One region of the Bacillus sp. OTU2372 genome, then DNA from elsewhere that is predicted to be linked to it. Evidence: riboswitches for the same ligand, from Rfam matches in the RefSeq annotation. Region 1 holds a riboswitch; each other region holds the start of a gene.

Region 1 (7,982 bases):
ACAATTCTAAACTGGTCGTTTGTCCGCGATGATATTCCGCGCTTTGAGGTGGCAAATCAAATTGCCCTTGCACTTCGAAAAGAAGTAGAATTGCTAGAGGAAAATGGAATTAGCATGATTCAAGTGGATGAACCAGCTCTCCGTGAAGGGCTGCCATTAAAGCGTGAAAACTGGGACAGCTATTTGAATGCAGCGGTTTATGCCTTTAAACTTTCAACCACATCCGTGCGAAATGAGACCCAAATTCATACCCATATGTGTTATGCGAATTTTGAGGATATCATCGAAGCGATTAACGCTCTTGATGCGGATGTCATTTCAATTGAGACATCCAGAAGTCATGGTGAATTACTTTCCGCGTTTGAAGAGAATACCTATGATAAAGGTGTTGGTCTGGGAGTTTACGATATTCATAGTCCTCGAGTACCTGCACTTGAAGAAATAACGAAAAACATCGAGCGTGCGCTCCAAGTCCTTGAACCAAAGGTGTTCTGGATTAATCCTGACTGCGGCTTGAAAACCCGCGGGCTAGAGGAGACAGTTGCTGCATTGGAAGTAATGGTTGAGGCTGCGGAGCAAGTTAGAGAGAAACTAGTGGTGAAAAAATAAAATACTTGTAAAAGTGTAAGTAGTATACTATATTAGTTGATATACAATATTTAGTGTTTGTTTTTAAATATAGACACTAAATATAGATAATAACCAATGAAAATGGTGTCTATATATAGACTTAATAGGGAATCTGGTGTAAATCCAGTACTGTACCCGCAACTGTAATTGCTGACGAAATAATCGCATCCACTGTCTTTGGACGGGAAGGGATTAGAGTAGGGTGGAAGCATAAGTCAGGAGACCTGCCATTTTTATAGCGTGTTATCTTCTTCGGGAAATGGGAAGATAGAACGAGGGGTATTCTGACTAATACAGTGATGTTGCTGTTTTACTAGATCAATCCACGTTTTATTAAACCCATCTTCTCTGAAGATGGGTTTTTTACTGTTGTTAGAACAAGTAATAATGACTGAGCGGTTGGCCGAAAGGCGGTATTGGGGCACAAAGGAAGATAATTGTTACCGAGGGACGTATAAAAAGTTCTAATCGGTCACAAAAGCAGATAAATGTGCCCGTACACTAGTGAAAAGAGTACCAATGGTCATAAAAAAAGATAATTACGACCGAACTCTTCAATATCGGCGAGCGACGGTCACAAAAAAGGGGTAATCATATGAATGTTAAAAATCATCCTGAAATGGATACTGTTTTAGAAGCCATCAAAAGGGCAAATGAAAAATACAAACTAGATACAACACAGCTAGTCCAAAAGATAGCCGAACTAGAGGAATCTTCACGATACGAACAATCATTGCTTTATTCCTTAAATCAAATCTCCATGGAAGATCCCAACTGGACCTTTCTTGCGGCAAACCTATTTTTAAATGATTTATATCATAAAGCAGCCAAACATAGAGGATATGACCAAACAGAAAAATACGGTGATTTTTACAGACTACTTACCTATCTTTCGAAAATAGGAATCTACTCACAAGATCTATTAAATGATTATACCAAGGAAGAAATTGAAACCTTGGGAATGGAAATAGATCCAAACAAGGATGATTTGTTTAATTACATAGGATTATTTTTATTAGCAGACCGATACCTTGCAAAGGATTATGAAGGTAAAACTTACGAATTACCTCAAGAACGATTCATGATCATCGCCATGACTTTAATGAAAAACGAACCAAGGGATAAGAGGATCTCGTATGTAAAAGAAGCATACTGGGCATTAAGCAATTTGTATATGACAGTTGCCACCCCGACCCTCTCGAATGCCGGGAAAAGCTTTGGACAGCTTTCCTCCTGTTTTATTGATACGGTGGACGATTCGTTAGACGGAATTTATTTGAATAATTGGGATATTGCCCGTCTGAGTAAAGATGGCGGCGGTATTGGCATTTATCTTGGAAAAGTCCGTGCCTTAGGGTCCGATATCAAAAAATTCAAAGGTAATTCATCCGGGGTCGTCCCGTGGATCAGGCTGATCAATGATACGGCTGTGAGTGTGGATCAGCTAGGACAAAGACAAGGAGCCATCGCCGTTTACTTAGATGTTTTCCATAAAGACATGATGAGTGGCTTTTTGGATTTAAAAACAAACAATGGAGACGAGAGAAGAAAAGCACATGATATTTTCACGGGTGTTTCCATCCCTGATTTATTTATGAAGAAACTGGAAGAAGTCGATGAAAACGGCCGAAGCAATGGAGAATGGCATACCTTTTGTCCGCATCAAGTCAAACAAATTATGGGGTGGAAGGATGAAGATGGAACGCCACTTGGTTTAGAAGATTTTTATGACGAAGTGGATGACAAGTTCTTTACCGAAAAATACGAAGAAGCAGTAAGACATCCATTACTCCCAAGGAAAACGTATCGAGCAATGGATATTATGGCGCGAATTATGATTTCTCAATTAGAAACAGGGACGCCATATATGTTTTATCGAGATGAAGTCAACCGGCAAAATCCTAACAAACATATAGCAGGAATTGGACGTACGTCCATTTTTTGCAGCAATTTGTGTACGGAGATTGCTCAAAATATGTCTGCTACAACCATTGTCAAGGAATATAAGGATGAAGATGGAAATATCGTGATTGTTCGCAAACCTGGGGATTTTGTAGTTTGTAATTTATCTTCTATTAATCTGCCTAAATCAGTGGATGTTTTAGAACGGTTAATTCCCATTCAGGTAAGAATGTTAGATAACGTCATTGATCTTAATACCATTTCAGTAGGACAAGCAGAAGCGACCAATAAAAAATATCGTGCCATTGGTTTGGGTACATTTGGCTGGCACCATCTCCTTGCATTAGAGGGGATCTTCTGGGAATCAGATGAGTCCGTTTCATTTGCTGACCGACTTTATGAGGAGATTGCCTACTATACCATTCGTGCCTCAATGTTGTTAGCAAAGGAAAAAGGCTTTTATAGTAAGTTCGCTGGGTCGGAATGGCAAACGGGTCGTTATTTTGAGCGAAAAGGTTATAAAAGTGTACGTTGGAATCAGCTAAAAGAGGATGTTTCCAAATTCGGAGTAAGAAATGGGTGGATGATGGCCATTGCTCCTAATTCATCCACGGCAAAAATCGGCGGATCAACAGATGGAATTGATCCATTGTATGCAGTAGAATACGCGGAAGAAAAGAAGAATTTCAAATTTAAAGTCACCGCACCCGATTTAGATCATAACACTTATAACTATTATCGCCGGTCGAGACATGTCTTGGATCAGACATGGAGTATTCGACAAAATGCTGCCCGTCAGAGGCACATTGATCAATCGATTAGCTTTAATCTTTATGTTCGTCATGACATTAAAGCGAAGGAATTATTGAATCTTCATATGGAAGCCTGGAAGCAAGGTTTAAAAACAACCTATTATGTAAGAAGTACATCTCAATCAGAAATCCAAGAATGCGAAGCATGTCATAGTTAGTGAATAAAGGGAGGTATTTACAAAATGATTCATACACCATTAACCAAAATAAAACTATTAAACCCGGAATATCCTAATAAGTCAACCGGAATTATCAATGGCAAGTCTTCAGGTTTGTTGAATTGGAATGATATCGCTTATCCAAAAATGTATGATTTGTATCAAACCCTGCTCGCAAATTTTTGGAAGGCGCAAGAAATTAATATGCAGGATGATATTAAACAGTGGGATTCCCTAAGTGAAACAGAAAAAGATGTTTTCCTGCGAATAAATACACAGCTTGCTTCACTTGACAGCCTGCAAACACCGACGATGAGTCAGGTCATGGATTATGTAACAGACTCTAGCTTCAAAGCAATCTTTGCCGTGATTTCACAGCAAGAAGCGGTCCATAATGAATCCTATTCCTATATCTTAAGCTCATTAGTTCCAATTGGCGAACAAAATGAGCGCTTCAATCAAGCCAAAATGGATCCGATTGTTAGGAAGAGAAATCAATTGATTCTGGATGCGTATGAGAATTTTAGAGAGAATCCGACGCCACAATCGTTATTTCAATTATGTGTGAATTCCATTAATCTTGAAGGCATTTATTTTTACGCAGGGTTTGCTTTTTTCTATCATTTAGCTCGTCAGCAAAAAATGCTGAAAACCAGTACCATGATCAGTTATATCCAGCGTGATGAAATGCAGCATGCCTACTTTATTGCCCAGTTTATCCGCATTCTTTTAACGGAAAATCCTGCTCTTCATACAGAAGAGAATATCAACTATGTGTATCAAACCATTAACGAGGCGGTCGAGCTGGAGAAGGAATGGGCTCATTACATTTTAGCTGATATAAAGGGTATTGATTTACAGGAATTTGAAGAGTATGTCGAATATCTTGCAAATAAACGGTTGAGACAGTTAGGATTAAACAATCTTTATTCTGAAAAAATAAACCCTATGCCATGGATTCAAGTTTTTGGAGATGACATGGTGAATGAGACGAAGTCGGATTTCTTTGAGCAAAAATCAAGGACCTACTCAAAAGTTTCACAGTCCAATGGGTTTGACGAATTATAAGATGAAGATTGCGATTGTTTATTCGTCTGTTACTGGAAACACGAAAGAATTAGCCGAAGTAATTTATCGGAACTTCCTCAGCCATTCGGTCGACGTAATGATGTATAGGGTTGAAGACTTTTCTCCTGCTTATTTAAGAAGCTATAATGCGATTGCGATTGGGACCTATACTTGGGGAGATGGTGAAATTCCTAAAGAAATGTGGAAACTCTATCAAGCCTTAGAGGAACTTGACAATAAAGACTTGGTTACAGCAGTTTTCGGAACCGGAGATAGCTTTTATCCGAACTATTGTGGTGCCGTCAATTTGTTTCGGGATATGTTATACGTTCACACAAACCTTGCTGCCACGTTGAAGGTTGAACTGCTTCCGCAAATACAGGACTTTCAGCGCAGTCAAAATTTTGCGGATTCGATCATAAAAAGGTTAAATCAATTAGCTCACAAATCGGATTTGAAGAATAAACTACAACAAAAATAGGATGAAATCACCATGATATTTCTGATGTAAAGGTGCTGGTGTCCATGAAAGATTTCCATTGCTGTGCAACATGCAAATATTTTAGAGCGGAGAAAAAAACAGAAGGAATAAACTATTATTGCAGCCGGTTAGGTTATGAAACAAAGCCGAACTACAAATTTAATTGCTGGAGCCCCAAGGAGCAAATAGAAAAATTAATGAATAAAACATTAGAATAAAGATTTAAAGAAAGCGACCTTTCAAATGAAAGGTCCTATTTATTTATTCAAACAAGATATAAGAAGGAAAATGGAGATCTCACGCAGGGAACCTTCAAAACTTCAGTTATACTTCTTTTTAAAAGAGTTAGAATAATCAGCATAAATGTTCGATTATGGAGATTATATTTGATTTTTAGGATGCAAGGATTCTTTTGGACTAAAAGACGAACATTTTTAATAATTGACAAACTAATATTCGTGTTATACAATCGATTTTGTGTTTAAGATAAAAAGTATTTAAAACTCAACTTAAAGAAGTGGATGAAACTGTCTACTTTCGGGAAACTACATTTATTAGACAAGTTATTTTTAATCAAAGAACTATTTCTTAGTACAAAACCTAATTATGGAGTGAAAACACATGGATAATGTATTTGACTATGAGGATATTCAACTTGTTCCAGCAAAATCTATTGTAAACAGCCGGACTGAATGTGATACAACGGTTACATTTGGCGGTCGTACGTTTAAGCTGCCTGTTGTGCCTGCAAATATGCAGACAATTATAGATGAGAATATTGCAGTCTATTTAGCGGAAAATAATTACTTCTATATTATGCATCGTTTTCAGCCTGAGAAACGTTTAGATTTTGTGAAAGATATGCAAGCTCGAGGATTGTATGCATCGATTAGTGTGGGCGTCAAAGAAGACGAGTATCGTTTTATAAAGGAATTAGCAGAAGAGAATCTTACACCAGAATACATTACAATTGATATTGCACATGGTCATTCTAATGCTGTCATCAATATGATTCAGTATATCAAGAAACACCTTCCAGGCAGCTTTGTTATTGCAGGAAATGTTGGAACCCCTGAAGCCGTTAGGGAATTGGAGCATGCCGGTGCCGATGCCACAAAAGTGGGAATTGGTCCAGGTAAGGTTTGTATTACTAAAATTAAAACTGGGTTTGGTACTGGCGGCTGGCAATTAGCTGCACTTAGATGGTGTGCAAAAGCAGCAAGCAAGCCTATTATTGCCGATGGAGGTATCCGTACCCATGGGGATATCGCCAAATCTGTTCGCTTTGGAGCATCGATGGTCATGATCGGTTCGTTATTCGCAGGGCATGAAGAATCACCAGGAGAAACAGTTGAAAAAGACGGAGAACTGTATAAAGAGTATTTTGGTTCGGCTTCTGAGTTTCAAAAAGGTGAGAAGAAAAATGTCGAAGGCAAAAAGATGTATGTTAAATTTAAAGGGTCTTTACAGGATACCCTAGTGGAAATGGAGCAGGATTTGCAATCTTCAATTTCCTATGCTGGCGGTAACAAGCTCTCAGCAATTCGAAATGTAGATTATGTCATTGTTAAGAATTCTATTTTCAATGGTGATAAGATCTATTAAGGAATTGTTTTAAACTAAATATAAGTAATGTAAAGTGAGCAAGGTTCTATAGGACTTGCTCACTTTCTAGTTTAGAAGCATTTTTGTATAAAAATGAGTGATTGGTTTGGTCTATTTTTATATTTGTTTCAGGTTAAAATTATTACAATAAAATTTCTAAGTCGAATTCCCTCATAAAAATTAGATTTCTTACGAACATTTATATATAGTTTAATAAAGAAGGGATATTTTACTTTTTTATTTCTATAAGTAATGTCCAGCTATTAACATTAAAATCAACTTCATGAACAAGGGAATAGGGGAGAGTTTTTTTGAAGGAGTTTGTGGTTTGTTATACCTTAGAAAACGATATAAAACGAGAAAGAATAATGAAAGAGTCAACGATTAAAAAAGAAGATGTGGTCCAAGAAATACTAGAAAAAATCGAACAACGGAAATACTTTCTTGCGAAGGACAGTAAAGGAGATTGCTGGATTAATAGTTCCTTAATCCGTTATATACGCGTAAATGAAAAGAAACGGCTTAAATATAATCTCATCCAAATGTTGTAACTGATTATTGCCTCTTAAATCAACTTTGAGTAACCAAATATACAGGGGAGAGAAGAAGAATGTCAGAAGAAACATATCAATCTCGTGAAGAGCGAAAACGAGCAGAAAGAGAAAGACAGAATGAACAAAGGAGTAATCCAAACCCGAAAAAAACTTCCTTGTTTAAGAAGGTCATTATTGCCTGTCTGGTGCTTGGCCTCGTTTCAACAGGGGCAGGAGCGATAACGTTCGCTTCCATGATTAAGAATGTGCCTAAATTGGATTCTTCTAAACTGGTAGATCCGCTTTCGACGAAATTTTATGATGAAAATGGAAACTTTTTATATGAATATGGTAAGGAAAAGCGAACAAAAATCACGTATGAACAAGTTCCAAAAGTGCTCGAACATGCGTTTATTGCTACCGAAGATTCCCACTTTTATGAACATCATGGAATCGATATTAAAAGGACTGCCAAAGCTATTTTAGTGAATGTAACAGGAGATTTCGGATCACAAGGCGGTAGTACGATTACGCAGCAGGTGATTAAAAATTCATTTTTAACTCCAGAAAAAACATTAAAGAGAAAAATACAAGAATGGGACCTGGCATATCAGTTAGAACAAAAATATTCTAAGCATGATATTTTAATGATGTACTTAAACAAAATCTACCTTGGAAACCGATCATATGGTGTGGCTGCAGCAGCAAAGAATTACTATGGTATTGAAGCGGATGAATTGGACAAATTGACACTGGCACAGGCGGCAATGCTAGCGGGACTGCCACAAAGTCC
Region 2 (7,982 bases), on a different contig from region 1:
ACGATTAAGGCCCGGTGGGTGGCATCCGGGTCATCCCCCGCGTCTTTAATCGTACTAGCGGTGGCCGATTGTTCTGTAAGCTCACAGTTCTCTATCTGAAAAGTAGCAAACCGCTTGACGGGCAAGTAAATGGTTGATTCTGTTTGCGGCTCACCGGTTATTAATGCCGTTAGCGCCGCTTTTGTCGTCGCCGTTGCACAAGCCCCTGTCGTATATCCTTCCCGCAGCTTTCCTTTTGGTACTTCCTGCATGGGTTATCCCCGTTCAGCCATAATGGAAATGGCATTTAATGCGGCAACGGTCACGGTACTGCCGCCTTTCCTGCCAATATTGGTGATGAACGGGATATCGAGCTTGGCTAGTTCTTCTTTTGACTCAGCGGCAGAAACAAACCCAACAGGCAATCCAATGACAAGACCTGGTTTCGCTTCTCCTTCTTTAATCAGGCGGATGAGTTCGAGTAAGGCGGTTGGGGCATTCCCGATGGCAAAAATGCCACCGTCCGCTTCTTTGATCGCTTTTCGCATCGAAATAATTGCCCGTGTGGTATTTAAGCGTTTGGCTTCTTGTATCACATCCGGGTCGGAAATATAGACCTTGATTTCTCCGCCATACTTTTCAATTCGCGCTTTATTAGCCCCGCTTTGTATCATTTGAACATCGGCAACTACCATTTTCCCGCTCCGAATCGCCTGGATACCGGACTGAATAGCGTCAGGATGGAAGAGGACGCTCTTTCCGAGTTCAAAGTCAGCGGATGCATGGATGATGCGCTGGACAATCGGATACTGTTCCTCGGTAAACGGGTGCTCCCCAATTTCTTCATTAATCATTTCAAAACTTCTGCCTTCTATTTGTTCCGGTTGGACAGTTAACGGTTTAAATTCGGTACGAAAATCCATTTCTCTCACTCCTGTATTAAAATGATTGTTCTGTTGTGACGGTTTGTGTGAAACCGACCTTTTTATGTAATTCTGCGATGACATCGGTAAAATGAGCATAGACGGTGCCATAATTCAGTTTCGGGCGGCCAATAAGGATGACCTCAATCCCCAGTTCCTTGGCCGCTTCCACCTTTTCATCGACCGATCCGACTTTCCCGCTCTCTTTCGTCACCATTAAGGTCACGCCATATTGCTTATATAGGGCTTTGTCGAACTCTTTTGAAAATGGTCCTTGGATTGCGACAATATTTTTCTGTGGCAGCCCTAGCTGCTCACATTTTTCCATATTATCCACACGAGGCAGCATCCTGGCGATTAAGCGGATGTCCGGGTTACCTAATAGTTTTTCTGTAAAAATTTGAAGCGTCTTGCTGCCGGTCGTCAGCATTACCACGCCCTTTTTGGCCAATGCAAGCTCCGCTGCTTCCTCGTAGCTTTCGACGACTGTCATGTTGTCATATTGGAAAGTTTGTGACTCCCGCTCATACCGTATATAGGGGATTCCCGCCGATTGGGCCGCTTTGATCGCGTTTTTCGAAGCTTCTTCTGCAAAAGGATGACTGGCATCGACCACCGCTAGAATCCCTTTTGTGTCAATCAACCCCACCATGTCTTCATCGGTTAATCTTCCTACTTGGACAGGTATCCCTGACTCCCTTAATTCAACCGCTGCATTTTCTGTGACAACGGAGGCCAGGAGATCGAAGCCCTTCTTTTTTATTTCTAAAGCAAGGGCTCGTGCATCACTTGTACCGGCTAATACGAAAATCATCCTAATCTCCTGCCTTTTGCACTGCATGTTCGTGATCATGGTGATGGTCGTGGTCATGATGGTGATGGTCATGGCCGTGATGATGATCGTGGTCATGATCATGGTGGTGGTGATGATCGATATGTTCCATCACATTGAGACGGTATTGGCAGGTATCGCAGTTCATCTTCACCTCATCACCGAGGGCTTCTTCCACCCGATCGATTAAAATCGTCTGTAATTTGGGATGATAACCAAAATAGTCAGCCAATTGAAATTCAACCGCGGAATATTGATTTTGAATAGGAACCATCATTTCTTCTAACCGTTTAATCAGTATGCCGGTGAATAGAAAGTAAGGCAGGATTACCACTTTTTTTGCTCCAAGGTTAATACAGCGCTCAATCCCTTCGTTCACAAGGGGATTGGTCACCCCCATAAAAGCAGGTTCGACGATATTATAGTTTGTTTTTTCCCATAGTAATCTAGCAATTTTATATAAATCACTATTCGCATCGGGATCGCTTCCGCCCCGTCCTAACAAAAGGACAGCCGTATCGTCTTCAGGTGCCTCCCAATTCTCGCCAATTTCCATTAATCTCGTTTTTAGAATTTCAAATGTTTCCTCATGAACGCCAATTGGCCGGCCATAAGTAAATTGAACAAGTGGATATTTATTCTTTGCCTCATCAATAGCCGCTGGAATATGAATTTTGGAGTGTCCTGCCTGTAAGAGCATGATTGGAATCACGACAATATGGTCGGCCCCTTTCTCCACACACAGATCGATTCCTTGATTAACGGTTGGTCGTTCAAATTCTAAAAAGCACGTCTCAACTAGGAAAGAATCGTCCCATGTCTTTCTCATCTCACCGATGAACTCGCGAACCTGCTGATTTCCCTCTTGATCTCTGCTCCCATGCCCCACAAATAAAATTGCTTTCAAAATATTTCCTCCCCTTTGTTTGTAAATGCCTATCCTGCTAATTGACCGCTAGACTTCCCCTTTACTCCCCACAAACAGCCGCTTCGATTTTAAGGTTTGGTGTGATATCTTGGTACACAAAACCTTGAACCTCTTTTACCCGTTTAAAAAATTTATAGAAACGTTCATTTGGATAGGCCTTTTGTTTGTACTCTTGAACAATCCCCTCTATGACTCCGACAATTTGGTCCGGTGAGATTCCTTCCGCTACGATTTGGCCAGGATGTGCCGTTCTTCCAGCTGTCTTGGCTCCTAAAAATAAATCAAACGCTCCCTTGCGGTAGACAATGCCAATATCCTCTTTTACGGCTCCATAACAAGCCATGCCGCAGCCATTCACACCCAGTTTCAATTCTTTGGGGAGTTCCATGCCGCCTAACCTTTTCTGCAGCTCATCGGCATAAGGGATGGAATCCTTTTTTTCTCCGTCACAAAAATCACAGGCTTTTACAGTTAATACGTCGCCAACAGGAGCAATCAAAAAGTTGGCCGCCGTTAGTTTTTCAACAATCTCATTAGGCTTAGAGGTTAAAATTTGCAGCTTCATATAATGGTCTTGTGTGTATTCCATGACACCTTCATCTCCGACAATTTCGGAAAGAATGACCATCTGAGTCGCGGTAAATTTTTTATTGGCGACACCAGGGCTGACCGCTACCTCAAAAATAGATTGAAAGTCTTGCTTCACCATTAAACCTTGGGATGGTCCATCGTTCTCACCAAGGATCAATTGCAAGGCTTCCTCAGCCAGCTCTCTTGGCGACACATTCACTGAGGTTGGGGTGACTTGTTTCTTGTTTACCTGCGTTACATCTTCCGTTTGCTCCAGTGCCCATGGTTCGGCTGCCTTTTGCAGACGCTGATGCGGTTTCAACGGCTGAATTGCCTGATTTAATGTATACTTCCGCTGATAACCGCGCGGAGTGATGATCAAGCCGTCGTAAAAAAAAGTGGATGAGTTGCCAATTAAAACGGTGGTTAACATGCCAATTTCATGTTCGAGCATCTCTTGTAAATTGGTTAAGACGATTTTTTGACTATCACGGAAAGCACTCTTTACCAATCCTACAGGGGTGTCTGGCGAGCGATATTTAAGTAGAATTTTTTGTGCTTCCATAATCTGCCTTGTCCTTCTCCCGCTTTTTGGATTGTATAAGGCAATCACAAAATCAGCTTGAGCGGCCGCTTCGATTCGTTTTTCGATCAAGCTCCAAGGTGTCAAATGGTCACTTAAGCTGATCGTACATGCATCATGCATGACCGGCGCGCCTAATAAAGCAGCACAGGAGTTGATGGCGGAAATGCCAGGGACCACCTCCACTTCTACACCTGAGTCTTTTTTCCAGCCTTTTTCGATTAGCACTTCGTAAACCAGTCCTGCCATTCCATATACACCGGCATCACCGCTCGAAATGACCGCTACCGTGTAACCGAGCTCAGCCTGTTTCACAGCCTCCTGGGCACGGCTTACTTCTTCTGTCATTCCTGTGCTGATGATTTGCTTTCCAGTTATTAATCCCTTGATTAAATCAACATAGGTTTTGTAGCCGATGATGATATCACTTTCTTGGATGGCTTCTTTTGCCCGTCCGGTAATATGTTTTTCATCACCAGGGCCAAAACCAATCACCAATAATTTTCCTTTCACACTATTACGCCACCTTCCAAAATTTCAAACTTGAATCCAGCTACTATCCGCTGTTACATCTTTTCTTTAACCGCTTTTTGTACTCCTTCGATGCATTCCGAGCCTTCTGGCTGTATGAATCCTGCTTCGGAATATTGATAGATCGCATGCTCCTGAAGGCAATGACCTTCCGCCAGATGACGCTTTACAATTGTAGTTCCCACTTCCGGGGTTACGTTTTTATACCAAGTCCCTGACGGATAGACGATGGCAACGGGTGCATCCTTACATCTCCCATTGCATCTTGTTCTTGTTGTATGTATGAGTGAATCTAAGTTTAAATTGGTGATTTCGTTCCGAATCGCTTGTGTCGCTTCCTCCCCACCCTTTCTCATACAGCTGCTGCCGTTGCAAATGAAAACATGGTGTTTCGTCCCTTGTAAATTCCAAGTAGTCATGTCACACTCTCCTTTTCGTTTTTTACGTAAAAAAAGCACCCCTATGGACATAGGGGTGCAGAATATATACACACAAAAAATAGCGATATATGTTCAGCACTTCTACCTATGTTCCCGTAGGTTGATTGAAGCTTTTTAGGTATAGGCAGGTCTCCTGACTTAGGTTCATCATTCCATTGCGTCTTCCCGAATTCCTTCAGTGACATTTGCAATGAACTCCCCATACAGTGGCGGGTACCGTGACGGATTTAAACCGTACTTCCCAAATTATGCACATATTTTTAATGCGCACCTATCCTAATGTATTCAATTGTTAAAAAGGCTTGTTTCTTCTAAAGCTAAACTATGAGAATTAAAAATGATTTAGAATCATCAAAACGAAAAAATCCGTTCAACATTAGTTGAACGGATAAAACGTCAGCACAAAGAAAGTTAATAAACAATCCTTTTTGTCCAGACGTTCCATCTTCTCAACCCCCGAAGAAATCGAAACTTTAAAAGCTAAGACAGGTCTCCTGACTTGTGTATCTTCCTACTTTAGACCCTTCCCGTATCGTCCGTAAATACGTCTCAGTGGTTTGTCTATTTCGTCCACACTCACAGTTGCGGGGACAGTTCTGGTATTGCACCAGATTCCCTATTAAGCCCTAAGGCATCTTAACTAATTGTTAACAAAATCATATGTAATTTTAAGAGATAATAATTATACTAGTCTAACAAATAGAATATATCAAGTGCTTTTTTAATTCCCTTATTTTATAATCCATGTTGTTTACCTCCGAGGATCGATCTTGTCTGGCTTTTTTTAATAAGAATATTATTATACCTATTAAAAATGATGACACAATTTTAAAGTTCTAAAAAAGCTAGGGAGACCAAACGCCTTTTTTGTATGATTCAACAAAATGAACCAAATAATAAATGAAAGCAAATCAAGGTATTATTAATTTGAGGTGATATCATGCCAGTCCTCGAAGTTGATGAGAGTACCCTTTACTACACTGTTAAAGGTAAAGGGATTCCAATCATATTTATTCATCCGCCCGTTCTAACTTCAATAAATTTCATATACCAGTTAGAAGAACTATCTCGTTATTTTCAGGTTATCACCTTTGATATACGAGGACATGGAAGGAGTCCTTTTTCAAGAAAACCTGTTACTTATCCACTAATCGTTGAGGATATAAAAAAACTAATGGACCATTTAGAAATTAAGCAGGCCTTTTTATGTGGATATTCAGCAGGGGCATCCATCCTATTGGAATTTTTGTTATCAACATCAAAAGGGCGTGCTCTAGGTGGAATCATTATTAGTGGAATGCCTGAGGTAAGTGACTGGCGTCTAAAAAACAGAATACGCCTTGCTAAAAACCTGGCAAAGATTGGGGCATTGCCTACTTTAGCTCGGTCAGTATCCAATAGCAATTCAAATACAAAAGAGTTGTTCGACAAGATGTTTCTAGAAGCTAAAAAAGGTGATGTTAGAAACATCTCGCAATACTATGATTACATTTTGAACTATAACATTTCCGATCAACTAGAGAACATTACTATGCCAATTTCCCTCATTTATGGTGGAAAAGATAAAACATTTTATCATTATGCACAACAACTACATACGAAACTCCCTCAAAATGAAATAACCTTTGTTGAAGGCATTAAACATCAAGTCCCAACAAAAGCAGCAAGTAAATTGAATCAAGTTATTTATCAATTTATCCAAAACCTTCCAGAAAACAGAGGTGAATACGATTGGATGTTAAACTATTTCATTTAATAAATTTGCTTTCCGGACGTCATTTAATAATAGATAAATTAATGATACTTATTTCCAAAAAGATGAAATTTGTTTTCTTTATTATTTTATTGATTTTGCTTTTTAAAAAAAGGAATGTAACTATTGAAGCAGTAGTGTCTATCATGATTTCGTTATTCTTGCATTTTATAATTAAGCTATTTTATTTTAAGCCCCGCCCATTTTTCAAAGGGAGAGTAGGTATACTTACCCCTTCTAAATTTGATTCGTCCTTTCCAAGTAAACATACTCTACTAACTTTCGCCGTTTCAACAATAGTCCAGTTTAATCAACGCATCCTTGGATCTATTATGTTGGGGTTATCTTTTTTAACGGGATTGTCACGAATTTGGCTAGGACATCATTATCCTTCTGACATTGCAGGAAGTGCTGTATTAGGCTCTTTTACAAGTGCGATTATTCATAAATTACTCAAAGGAAATGGCAATGAAAGCACTTAAGAAAATTGCACTGACTATGAGGTATTATGATTTTTCATTGAAAAATGTTGACAAACGATTAGCTGGTTTAGTTCAATAAAAAAAGTTGATTGCCTTTTGTATTAGTAATCACCTCCTGTCTTTTCTATTCAATAAAGTCTATTTTATTTTGCCGACACCATTCAATCGCAATTTGTTTAAAAAACTCGTCTCGGTATGAATACCATTAGTCTTCCATTCCACAATCTATAATTTTGTCCATAAATCTTCTAAAGGCACCCTTTCCCTTAATTGCCCTGGATAAGGTTTCCTCTTTTCGTTGATCTCATACAGTTAGGCAAAAGTTTCCCATTATCTGAAATTCATTTACATCCTATTTAGTAGGTAAATCTATATAACTTTCAAAGTTTTCAACTACATCGATACCACCCTAGCTAATTTTGGATTAACAATTATTCCATTAGGCCTCTTATGTTACGTAAAAAAATTTTGGTTCATTTCTTTTATTAAAAGATCCCATTGTTACATCTCCCCACCAAAGGTGGCCACCGTTTGTCTGTCAAGACCAAACTCATCATGGCCATTCCATTTGAATACAGTTTGTACATATCCCAGACTGTCCGCATTATACCTGCCAGCTATCCTTTGATATGCTTCGAGTTCATAGATATCGTCCCTGTTAAAATCAATCGGGTATAAACCAGACAAAGGATTCACCCACCCATTAATAGGAGCCTTTAAAATTCCTTGGGGGTTATAGATTTCCGATAAATATTCTTTCCCCTTATAAGTAAGGTCAAGAATATACTTTTCTCTGAGATGATAACTGATTACCTTTGCTTTGTATTGATTTTCATATGTCACATCGTACTTATAGGAATCATTGAATGCATCTGAATCAAAAATCTGCCTTATTTGACCGTTCATATTAGAAAAGATATACGCATAAATTGTGCCGGCACTTCCTCCGGTATCGATGACC
Region 3 (7,982 bases), on a different contig from region 1:
ATCAAAATTTACAAGCTGGGCTTGAAAAGGTTTATAGCAAAAGTTATCTGTTCCCTAGCGGTATGGGAGGAAAAATGGTCCAAAGCGGTTCGGTTTTAATGGACCCCGCATCAGGCGGTGTTCGAGCCCTCGTCGGCGGCCGCGGTGAGCATGTTTTCCGTGGTTTTAACAGGGCCACCCAATTGCAGGCCCAACCGGGGTCCTCCATTAAGCCTTTGGCAGTCTATACCCCTGCCTTAGAAAACGGCTATAAATATTCATCTGTGCTTGAAGACAAGCCAACCACCATTGGGAACTACACACCGGAAAACTTTTCAAAAACATTCCAAGGGGAAGTACCAATGTATAAAGCCCTTGAAGAATCGTTAAATGTTCCGGCTGTCTGGCTGTTACATGAGATTGGCCTAAATAAGGGTTTAGATTCATTAAAGCGGTTTGGTATTCCGGTTGAAAAAGAAGACGAAAACCTTGCAATTGCTCTTGGCGGGATGAGTAAAGGGGTTTCTCCACTACAGATGGCTAATGCCTTTTCTGCTTTTGCTAATGATGGGATCCGAGAGGATAGTCATTTGATTACCAAAATCGTCGGTCCGACTGGAAATGTGATTGCCGAGCGGGAAGAGAAAATAACTAAGGTAACCTCCAAAACAGTTGCGAATCAAATGACATCGATGTTATTGAACGTAGTTGAGACAGGTACGGGAAGGAAAGCTCATATCCAAGGTGTCCAAATTGCCGGAAAAACAGGGTCTACCCAGCTGCCATTCAGCGGGGTTAACGGAACGAAGGATCAGTGGATGGTCGGATATACGCCAAACCTTGTCGGTGCCATCTGGATTGGCTATGACCAAACTGACAGGCAGCACTATCTGCCAAGTGCTAGTTCATCCAATGTAGTACCTATATTTAAAGAGATTATGCGGGAATCTATCCGCCATCTTCCTAATGAAAGTTTTGAAGTCACCTCCATTAACGCACAGCTTGCAGGTGAAGCGGCAACTAAAAAAAGTATCAATGATCAGGCGAAGGCCATAGGGCAAGAATTGAATAATAATGCAAAGAAAATTAGCTCTACGATCAAAGAGCATGCCCCTGAGTTGAAAAGTGGACTTGAAAAAGTCTTATATACGATTGGGAAAGGGATTAATGTATTAATCGATAAAGCAAAGGTCCTTGGACAATAACCACTAAAAAAACTCCAGCTAAAACTGGAGTTTTTTTATTCTAGTAATCCATATTTCCGCTTAAACCTGGATAAAATCTTAATCCAAATCCCGCCAAAAACTACCAAGAAGAAAACATTGGAGATGGCATGAAAGGTATCAAAAGTGGCACTTCCAATCATATAAACGATAAACGCCTTCCAAGTTTGCGAGCCGCCGGACTGAATCAACGCGATAAATCCCCATAGGTTCATAATCCAGCCAAACAGGTAACCCCAGATAACCCCAAACACGATCTGACCCCATCTTCTTTTCATCAAGAGGGTATTTCTTAATAGACCAGCAGTCAATCCAACCAAACCCCATGCCACCATCTGCCAAGGTGTCCATGGCCCCTGCCCCATAATCATATTGGAAGCTAGAGCCGCAACTGCTCCGATCACAAAGCCGCTCTCAGCTCCAAACACATAACCGGACATCATAATCACAAAGGTCGTCGGCTGGACACTCGGAAGACTGGCAAATGGAATCCTGCCCACCGCCGCAATCGAAGCTAGGACGGCTAAAAGCACCAATTCACGAGGTTCTACCTTTCTAGTTTCAAACCGGAATAAAAAGAGAAACAAAGCTAAAAGAACTAGACCAAAGCTAAAGCCTAAATAGGAATCTTCCCAAATATAATTCAGCCCTAGTAAAACTAGCATCATAATGAAAAGAAAACTGGTAACTAAAGCCTTGTATTTGCGCATTACCGTGTGGCCTCCTCAAGCGTCATTGGGATTTCGCTATCCGATAACCCTCGAAACACCCTTTGCATCATCGTCGTATAAAAGAAGTTCCCTTTGAAAAACTTGTCTGGTATGTCCTCAGATGAAATCTTGCCTTGAAACATCATCCCGCATTTGCTTGCATATTGTGCCGCAAACTCGACATCGTGTGTGGACATCAGAATCGTCATCCCAGCTGCTTGAAGTGATAAGAGAATTTTAGCTAAATTATCTTTTGATATGGGGTCTAATCCCTTGGTAGGTTCATCCAATAACAGAATGTCCGGCTTCCGTATTAAAATACAAGCCAATGCCGCCTTTTGCAGTTCTCCCCCGCTAAGGTCATACGGATGGTTTGCCATTAAATGAGCTATCTCTAATTTGTCTAATAGCTCTTTTACTTCCTTATCACTTGTTATTTTCCACTGTTCCATCGTCATATTAAGCTCTTTTTGAACCGTATCCTGTATGAAAAAAAGCTTCGGACTTTGTGGTAAATAACCGATTTTACTTGCTAATTCGTTCTGTTTATATTTCCTTAAAGGTAAATCATCTAAAACTACTTTCCCATGATCAGGTTTGATCAAACCTGCAATCATCTTTAGGAGCGTAGATTTTCCCGAACCATTGCCTCCCAATAATGCATAAAATTCCCCTTGCATTAAGCTTAGCTCAAGCTCATTCAAGATAAACTCACTTTTTTTATTATATTGAAAAGAAATATTTTTTACGTTTATCCGTTCTCTTGTCTTCAAAGAGATTTTGTTTCCTTTTGAGAAAACAGGCTCAATTTTTTGGTTATGGACCCAGTCCCTTCCCTCTTTTACGGTTAAAGGAACCTGACCATGACCATCTAAGCTCAAGAATAATGCAGGTATTTTCGGCACATAAGTCTTAAAGTAGGTGTCCCAAAGCTCACGAAGCACCTCTTTTGGCTCTCCTGAAATCTTTACATGTCCTTTTTCCATCATGATGATTTGATCAGCCAACGTAAATACTTCTTCCAGCCGGTGTTCGGCTATGATGATCGTCATACCGAATTCTTCATTCAATCTCTTAAGCATATCAGTAAATTCCCTCGCACTCACTGGGTCAAGCTGAGCAGTGGGTTCATCTAATAATAAAATATTCGGCTGCATTAATAGTACAGACGCTAAATTTATTTGTTGTTTTTTCCCACCAGAAAGCTCTTCCGACTTCCGGGAAAGTATCGATTCTGTACCAAAAAAGTGAACCATTTCCGCAACCCGGTTTCTCATCTCATTCGTATTGAGACCAATATTCTCTAAACCAAAGACCATTTCATGTAAAACATCATCCGCCACAATTTGATTCTCCGGATCTTGAAAAACAAAGCCTACATCCTTAGTCAGCCCTTCCTTCTCTTGTACAAGCTGGCCATTTATCATAATTCTTCCTGACAGCGTTCCATGAGGCTGGATCTCTTTTTTTAATAACCGTAAAAGCGAGCTTTTTCCGGAACCTGATGCACCAAATAAAACAACAAATTGTCCTTTGTTGATGTTTAGGGACAGATTCCGAATGGCCGGTTCCTTAGAGTCCGGATATGTAAAGCTAACATTATTTAATTCGATAAGCGCCATCGGAATATTCCACCTGCTTCAACTAATATTGGAAAACTTAAAAACATCGAGTAACAAATGAGAACCAATGTATCCATCCTAGTTAAATGCCATGATTCCATAATCGGGTAAACCGTTAACACACCAAATCCTGAAAACCACCCACTTACTATTAAACTAAAAAGACTTAATAAATAAATAACTGCGATTACATCTGCTTGGTTTATTTTAAAATATTGATAAGAGGATCGAGTACCTTCGCCATATCCCCTGGCTTTCATAGAATCTGCCGTCTGAATTGCTTCTTCTAAAGAAAAGGTGAGTAACGTTTGAACATATAGCATACCAGTCTTTGCCCTTGACCTCCAGCTGCCATTACTAACGGATAAACCTTTACTTTTTTGAACCACTGAAATTTCTTCCAGCCTTCTTCGCATTAAAGGAATAAATCGGAGTGTCAGCATTAGAAGAACAGCAAATTGCGGTAATATTTTTGCAAATAAAAATAAAAGTTTGTTTGGTGTCATGATGACGTTATAAGAAACAAACAAGGCAATAATCCCAATAATTGAGAGTGCGTTCATTCCACCATATACGACTGCTTCTTCTGTGACACGGTGTTGGTTTATTTCAAATAATAAATGGCGTCCCCTCTCATTGAATAGGGGATTCATCATTAACATAAGAAGGAAGGTAATGATCATGAAGAATGACCATCGCCGTAAACCATTCAAGCGATCATGAAGTATATTTATAAAAACAATAACTGCCATAGAGATGACCAAAAAGAAAGGATGTACCATTAGAATCATCAATGAAACAGCCCCTGCATAAAAAAGAAAGGTAACAAGCGGATGAAATCGGTCAAACCGGGTTTTCATCGCTTGTTCCCCCAACTATTATTCAGTATAGTAGCATTCAATACGATCACCAGCTTTAACTTTTATGACCCCGACACTCTTGGTAATATTAGCACCATTATACTTAAACATCCAGCCGCTTTTAGCACCATAATCAAATTCATAGATGTTGTCAATTCCTTCGATATAGGTGGATGCACCGCTTCCTGATGAATCTACTATGATTCCTTTCGCTTTGGCTGCTGATTTCACCACATCAAAAATAGTATACCCATCTTGTATGTTTACCTTAGAAGCTCCAAGAATGGTCCCGCGATCTTTTGGCCCTACTATAGAAAATGTCACCGCTGCGACTGGCTTAGGTGCGGTGGCTGCCGGCTTAGGAACCGGAGTTGGAGCTGGAGCTGAAGTTGTTGTGTCAGGTGTCGTGCTAGTCGTTTTACTCGTTGTCGTACTTGTCGTTTTGGTCGAAGTAGAACCTGTAGTTTTTGTCGATGTCGTGCCTGTTGTTTTGTTGGCTGCCGTTCCTGTACTTTTATTAGTTGTTGAAGGCGTACTTGTTTCTGTCTTACTTGTAGTAGAGGTACTTTGCTCGGCAGCTTGTGAACTTTGTCCGGTCTCTGTTTTCTCAGCCGCCGGTTGTGGCTGCTTTGTTTCTGTTGAAGCAGCTGTAGTATTCGTTTGAGCTGCGGAAGATTGTTGTTTTGTTTCTTGCTCTGAATTATTTTCTGTTTTAGCCGTTACCTCAGTTGTTTTTGTTTCTTTTTTTGTTTCTTTCTGATCGGCTTCATTTGAACCACATCCAGCTAAGCTTACAATAATGAATAAAATAGATAAAAGGGATGTAATCTTAAAAAGTATATTCATGTCCTTCCTCCAATCAATCCCCTCTTGGAAGCCAAGAGGGGATTAGTTTTTAAGCGTTATGTTTTCTTTGTCTCATATAAATGTAACTACCTGAAATTAAAAGCAAGAGTCCAAGAGCCAAAAGGTTATACATGTTTGTGGCTGTATTTGGAAGTGCATGCCCTGTCTGTGTATTTGTCTTTGTCTCCACTACAGCTGTTGCCGGTTGTGTTGTTTTAGTAGTGCTGACAACAGGTGTTTCTGTAGCAGGTGTTTCTGCAGCAGGAGTATCCGCTGTTAGAGTAAAATGATATAAAGAACCTTTACTTAAAGTAAACATCTGGTAGGCAACTAATGCTTGAATCCCTTGAGACGTAGTAAATGGATCACTCTCATCTCCGCCTTGCCAGTCAAAACCGCCATCTTTATTTTGGAAAGAAAGCAGATATTGAACAAGACCGCTATTGTCTTTTGAAAAATCTCCGCTGTTTGCATCGATTCCAAGAGCTGATAATGCGATCATCACTTGGGCTGCAGTTGAGCTATTATCGATTTTGGAAGCCTTGTACTGAGTAGATAGATACTCGACGGCTGCCTTAACCTTTTCCTTTACACCGACTTGATCCTTAAATGGCGCAAGTGCGGTTAAAATCATTGCTGTCGTATCAATATCACTTGTAGTGCTTTCGTCCCATGCCCAGCCGCCATCACTGTTTTGTCGTTCTGTCAAATAACTGATGAGTTTGGCTTTTGTCCATTGGGCCGTAGATGGTATTGTGAAATTGGCACTGTCTAGAGCTACTAGGGCATATGCAACCCCATTTAAACCTTGTTTTGTCACATTTCCATTATAAATTGCTTCTATTAAATTATAACCTTCTACATTTGTCGGATTGCCGCCTGCAGCTAAAATCCCTAAAGCATATCGTTCTGTATCTGTAATTCTTGAAAACTTTCCTTGTTTTTCTTTTACAATGGCTTTTACATCAGAAAGGTAGTTTTTAGGAATTTCTTTTCCTGCTTGTTTCAAGGCAATTACCTGCCATTCACCAACTTCGTTTTTTAGTACGTAAGCACTTGAAGTGTTCACAGCTGTTTGCAAATCTTGAGCTGTAACTGTTCCAGTAGTTGGTGTTGTTGGAGTTGACGGTGTTGTTGGTGTTGTCTCACCATTACCTCCATCTCCTGGTGCTGGTTCAAAGGATTCAAGTTGAAAACTTAACTGGTTACCATTTTGCAGCTGATAGCCCTCTGCACCAAGTGTTGCCATTTTCCCATCCACATAAAATGCCCAGTAGTTAGATCCTTCCGCTTTAATTCCTTTAAGAGAGGTAATCATCTTTCCATAGTTTGTTTCTTCAAACCCAACCTGATCAGAACCCAAGGCTGTTTGTAAAAGCTGAAAGGCATTTGGACTTCCGATTACTTCAATGGATGAAAGTTCAGCAACTGTATTCTTTTTATCATCAACAACTTTCAGTGAAACAGTGGATAGTGGTGGTTTCGTAAAATCGGTTAGTCGGTATGTTATTTTGTCACCATTTTGAAGGACATAAGAATCGGGTCCCATTTGTGCTGAGATTCCATTAATAAAGAACGCCCAAAATTGGTTTTCCCCCGCTTTTACTCCATTAATACCTGTGAGCATTGGCCCGTAACTGGTATCCGTATATTCGAGATTATCTTTACCAACCGCATCGATCAATGCTTCGGTAGCCGTTTCTTTCTCAGCCAATTGGAGTGTCTTTTCTGGAACTACCGGTGTGGAGTCTAGTCCAAGGACTGTAACAGTACCTTGTTTTGCCTCTGCTGCCAATACTGGTGTTTGCAAGCCGTATGTCAGTACCATCAAAACTAACAGCATAGACATCCAAAGATTCTTTCTATTTAGCATTCTACTTGCATTCCTTTCATTATAAAAATAGACATAAAAAAATCCCCCTATTAAGGAGGAGGAGTGTATGTACGTTAAGCGGAAACAAATAAAGACGTTCCTATTCTTAACACTCTCCTATCCGCGTAGACTTTTGGTGTTCAAAACAGGCAGGTTTCCTGGCTCATGGTCATTGCTTCCTATGCCTTCCCATCTTTCGACAGTGGCATCTATAGGTTACTCCCATATACAGTGGCGGGACCGCGTTGGCATTCAACCAACTTCCCTATTAAGCTTAGAGTCTAGTAAAGACTTAAGCACCTGTTTACCGTGCTATTTTTTTATGATATGACCATTATATAGATAATTGGTTTGGTTTGTATATACCTTATATGAAAAACAATGATAATTCAGAATAAAAACAGGCGTTAGATTTGCCTGTTTTTACTCTGTTGCTAAAGCTAAACATTTTATTGTTCGATATTTCGGATCAAGTTCGCCATTTCAATCGCAGACGTTGCTGAATCCCAGCCCTTATTACCTGCCTTTGTTCCAGCACGCTCAATCGCCTGCTCGATTGAATCTGTTGTAAGAACTCCGAAAATGACTGGAATTCCACTCGCTAATGCAGTGGCATTAATCCCTTTAGCCGCTTCGTTACATACATAATCAAAGTGTGGTGTTGCACCGCGGATAACTGTTCCTAGTGTAATTACAGCATCATATTTTTTACTGAATGCCATTTTTTGGGCAATTAGCGGCAGTTCAAACGCACCTGGGACCCAGGCAATATCCACGTCAGATTCGCTTACACCATGACGTTTTAAGGCATCTTTTGCACCGTCTAATAATTTACCTGTAATAAATTCATTAAATCTTCCTACAACAAT

Evidence for each region. Region 1 has a riboswitch for cobalamin ahead of AAHB15_RS24855 (ribonucleoside-diphosphate reductase subunit alpha). Riboswitches for the same ligand answer to the same signal wherever they lie in the genome.
Region 2: another riboswitch for cobalamin. It lies ahead of AAHB15_RS23185 ((2Fe-2S) ferredoxin domain-containing protein); the one in region 1 lies ahead of AAHB15_RS24855 (ribonucleoside-diphosphate reductase subunit alpha).
Region 3: another riboswitch for cobalamin. It lies ahead of AAHB15_RS10350 (DUF4430 domain-containing protein); the one in region 1 lies ahead of AAHB15_RS24855 (ribonucleoside-diphosphate reductase subunit alpha).

What each region holds. Positions count from the first base shown of each region.
Region 1 is NZ_JASATK010000024.1:31,284-39,265, reverse strand. Features, by position in the region: gene metE (5-methyltetrahydropteroyltriglutamate--homocysteine S-methyltransferase) at 1-609, shown strand, start outside; cobalamin riboswitch at 696-876, shown strand; gene AAHB15_RS24855 (ribonucleoside-diphosphate reductase subunit alpha) at 1,226-3,502, shown strand; gene AAHB15_RS24850 (ribonucleotide-diphosphate reductase subunit beta) at 3,527-4,570, shown strand; gene AAHB15_RS24845 (flavodoxin domain-containing protein) at 4,551-5,051, shown strand; gene guaC (GMP reductase) at 5,673-6,656, shown strand; gene AAHB15_RS24835 (hypothetical protein) at 6,968-7,207, shown strand; gene AAHB15_RS24830 (transglycosylase domain-containing protein) at 7,267-7,982, shown strand, end outside.
Region 2 is NZ_JASATK010000020.1:33,234-41,215, reverse strand. Features, by position in the region: gene AAHB15_RS23210 (cobalt-precorrin-5B (C(1))-methyltransferase) at 1-251, opposite strand, end outside; gene AAHB15_RS23205 (precorrin-8X methylmutase) at 255-902, opposite strand; gene cobK (precorrin-6A reductase) at 919-1,716, opposite strand; gene AAHB15_RS23195 (sirohydrochlorin chelatase) at 1,718-2,641, opposite strand; gene cobJ (precorrin-3B C(17)-methyltransferase) at 2,703-4,328, opposite strand; gene AAHB15_RS23185 ((2Fe-2S) ferredoxin domain-containing protein) at 4,382-4,765, opposite strand; cobalamin riboswitch at 4,893-5,076, opposite strand; cobalamin riboswitch at 5,254-5,440, opposite strand; gene AAHB15_RS23180 (alpha/beta fold hydrolase) at 5,727-6,542, shown strand; gene AAHB15_RS23175 (phosphatase PAP2 family protein) at 6,518-7,021, shown strand; gene AAHB15_RS23170 (VCBS repeat-containing protein) at 7,523-7,982, opposite strand, start outside.
Region 3 is NZ_JASATK010000004.1:183,565-191,546, forward strand. Features, by position in the region: gene AAHB15_RS10325 (transglycosylase domain-containing protein) at 1-1,184, shown strand, start outside; gene AAHB15_RS10330 (ECF transporter S component) at 1,220-1,912, opposite strand; gene AAHB15_RS10335 (ABC transporter ATP-binding protein) at 1,912-3,534, opposite strand; gene AAHB15_RS10340 (energy-coupling factor transporter transmembrane component T) at 3,516-4,394, opposite strand; gene AAHB15_RS10345 (DUF4430 domain-containing protein) at 4,413-5,240, opposite strand; gene AAHB15_RS10350 (DUF4430 domain-containing protein) at 5,290-7,113, opposite strand; cobalamin riboswitch at 7,245-7,432, opposite strand; gene ribH (6,7-dimethyl-8-ribityllumazine synthase) at 7,563-7,982, opposite strand, start outside.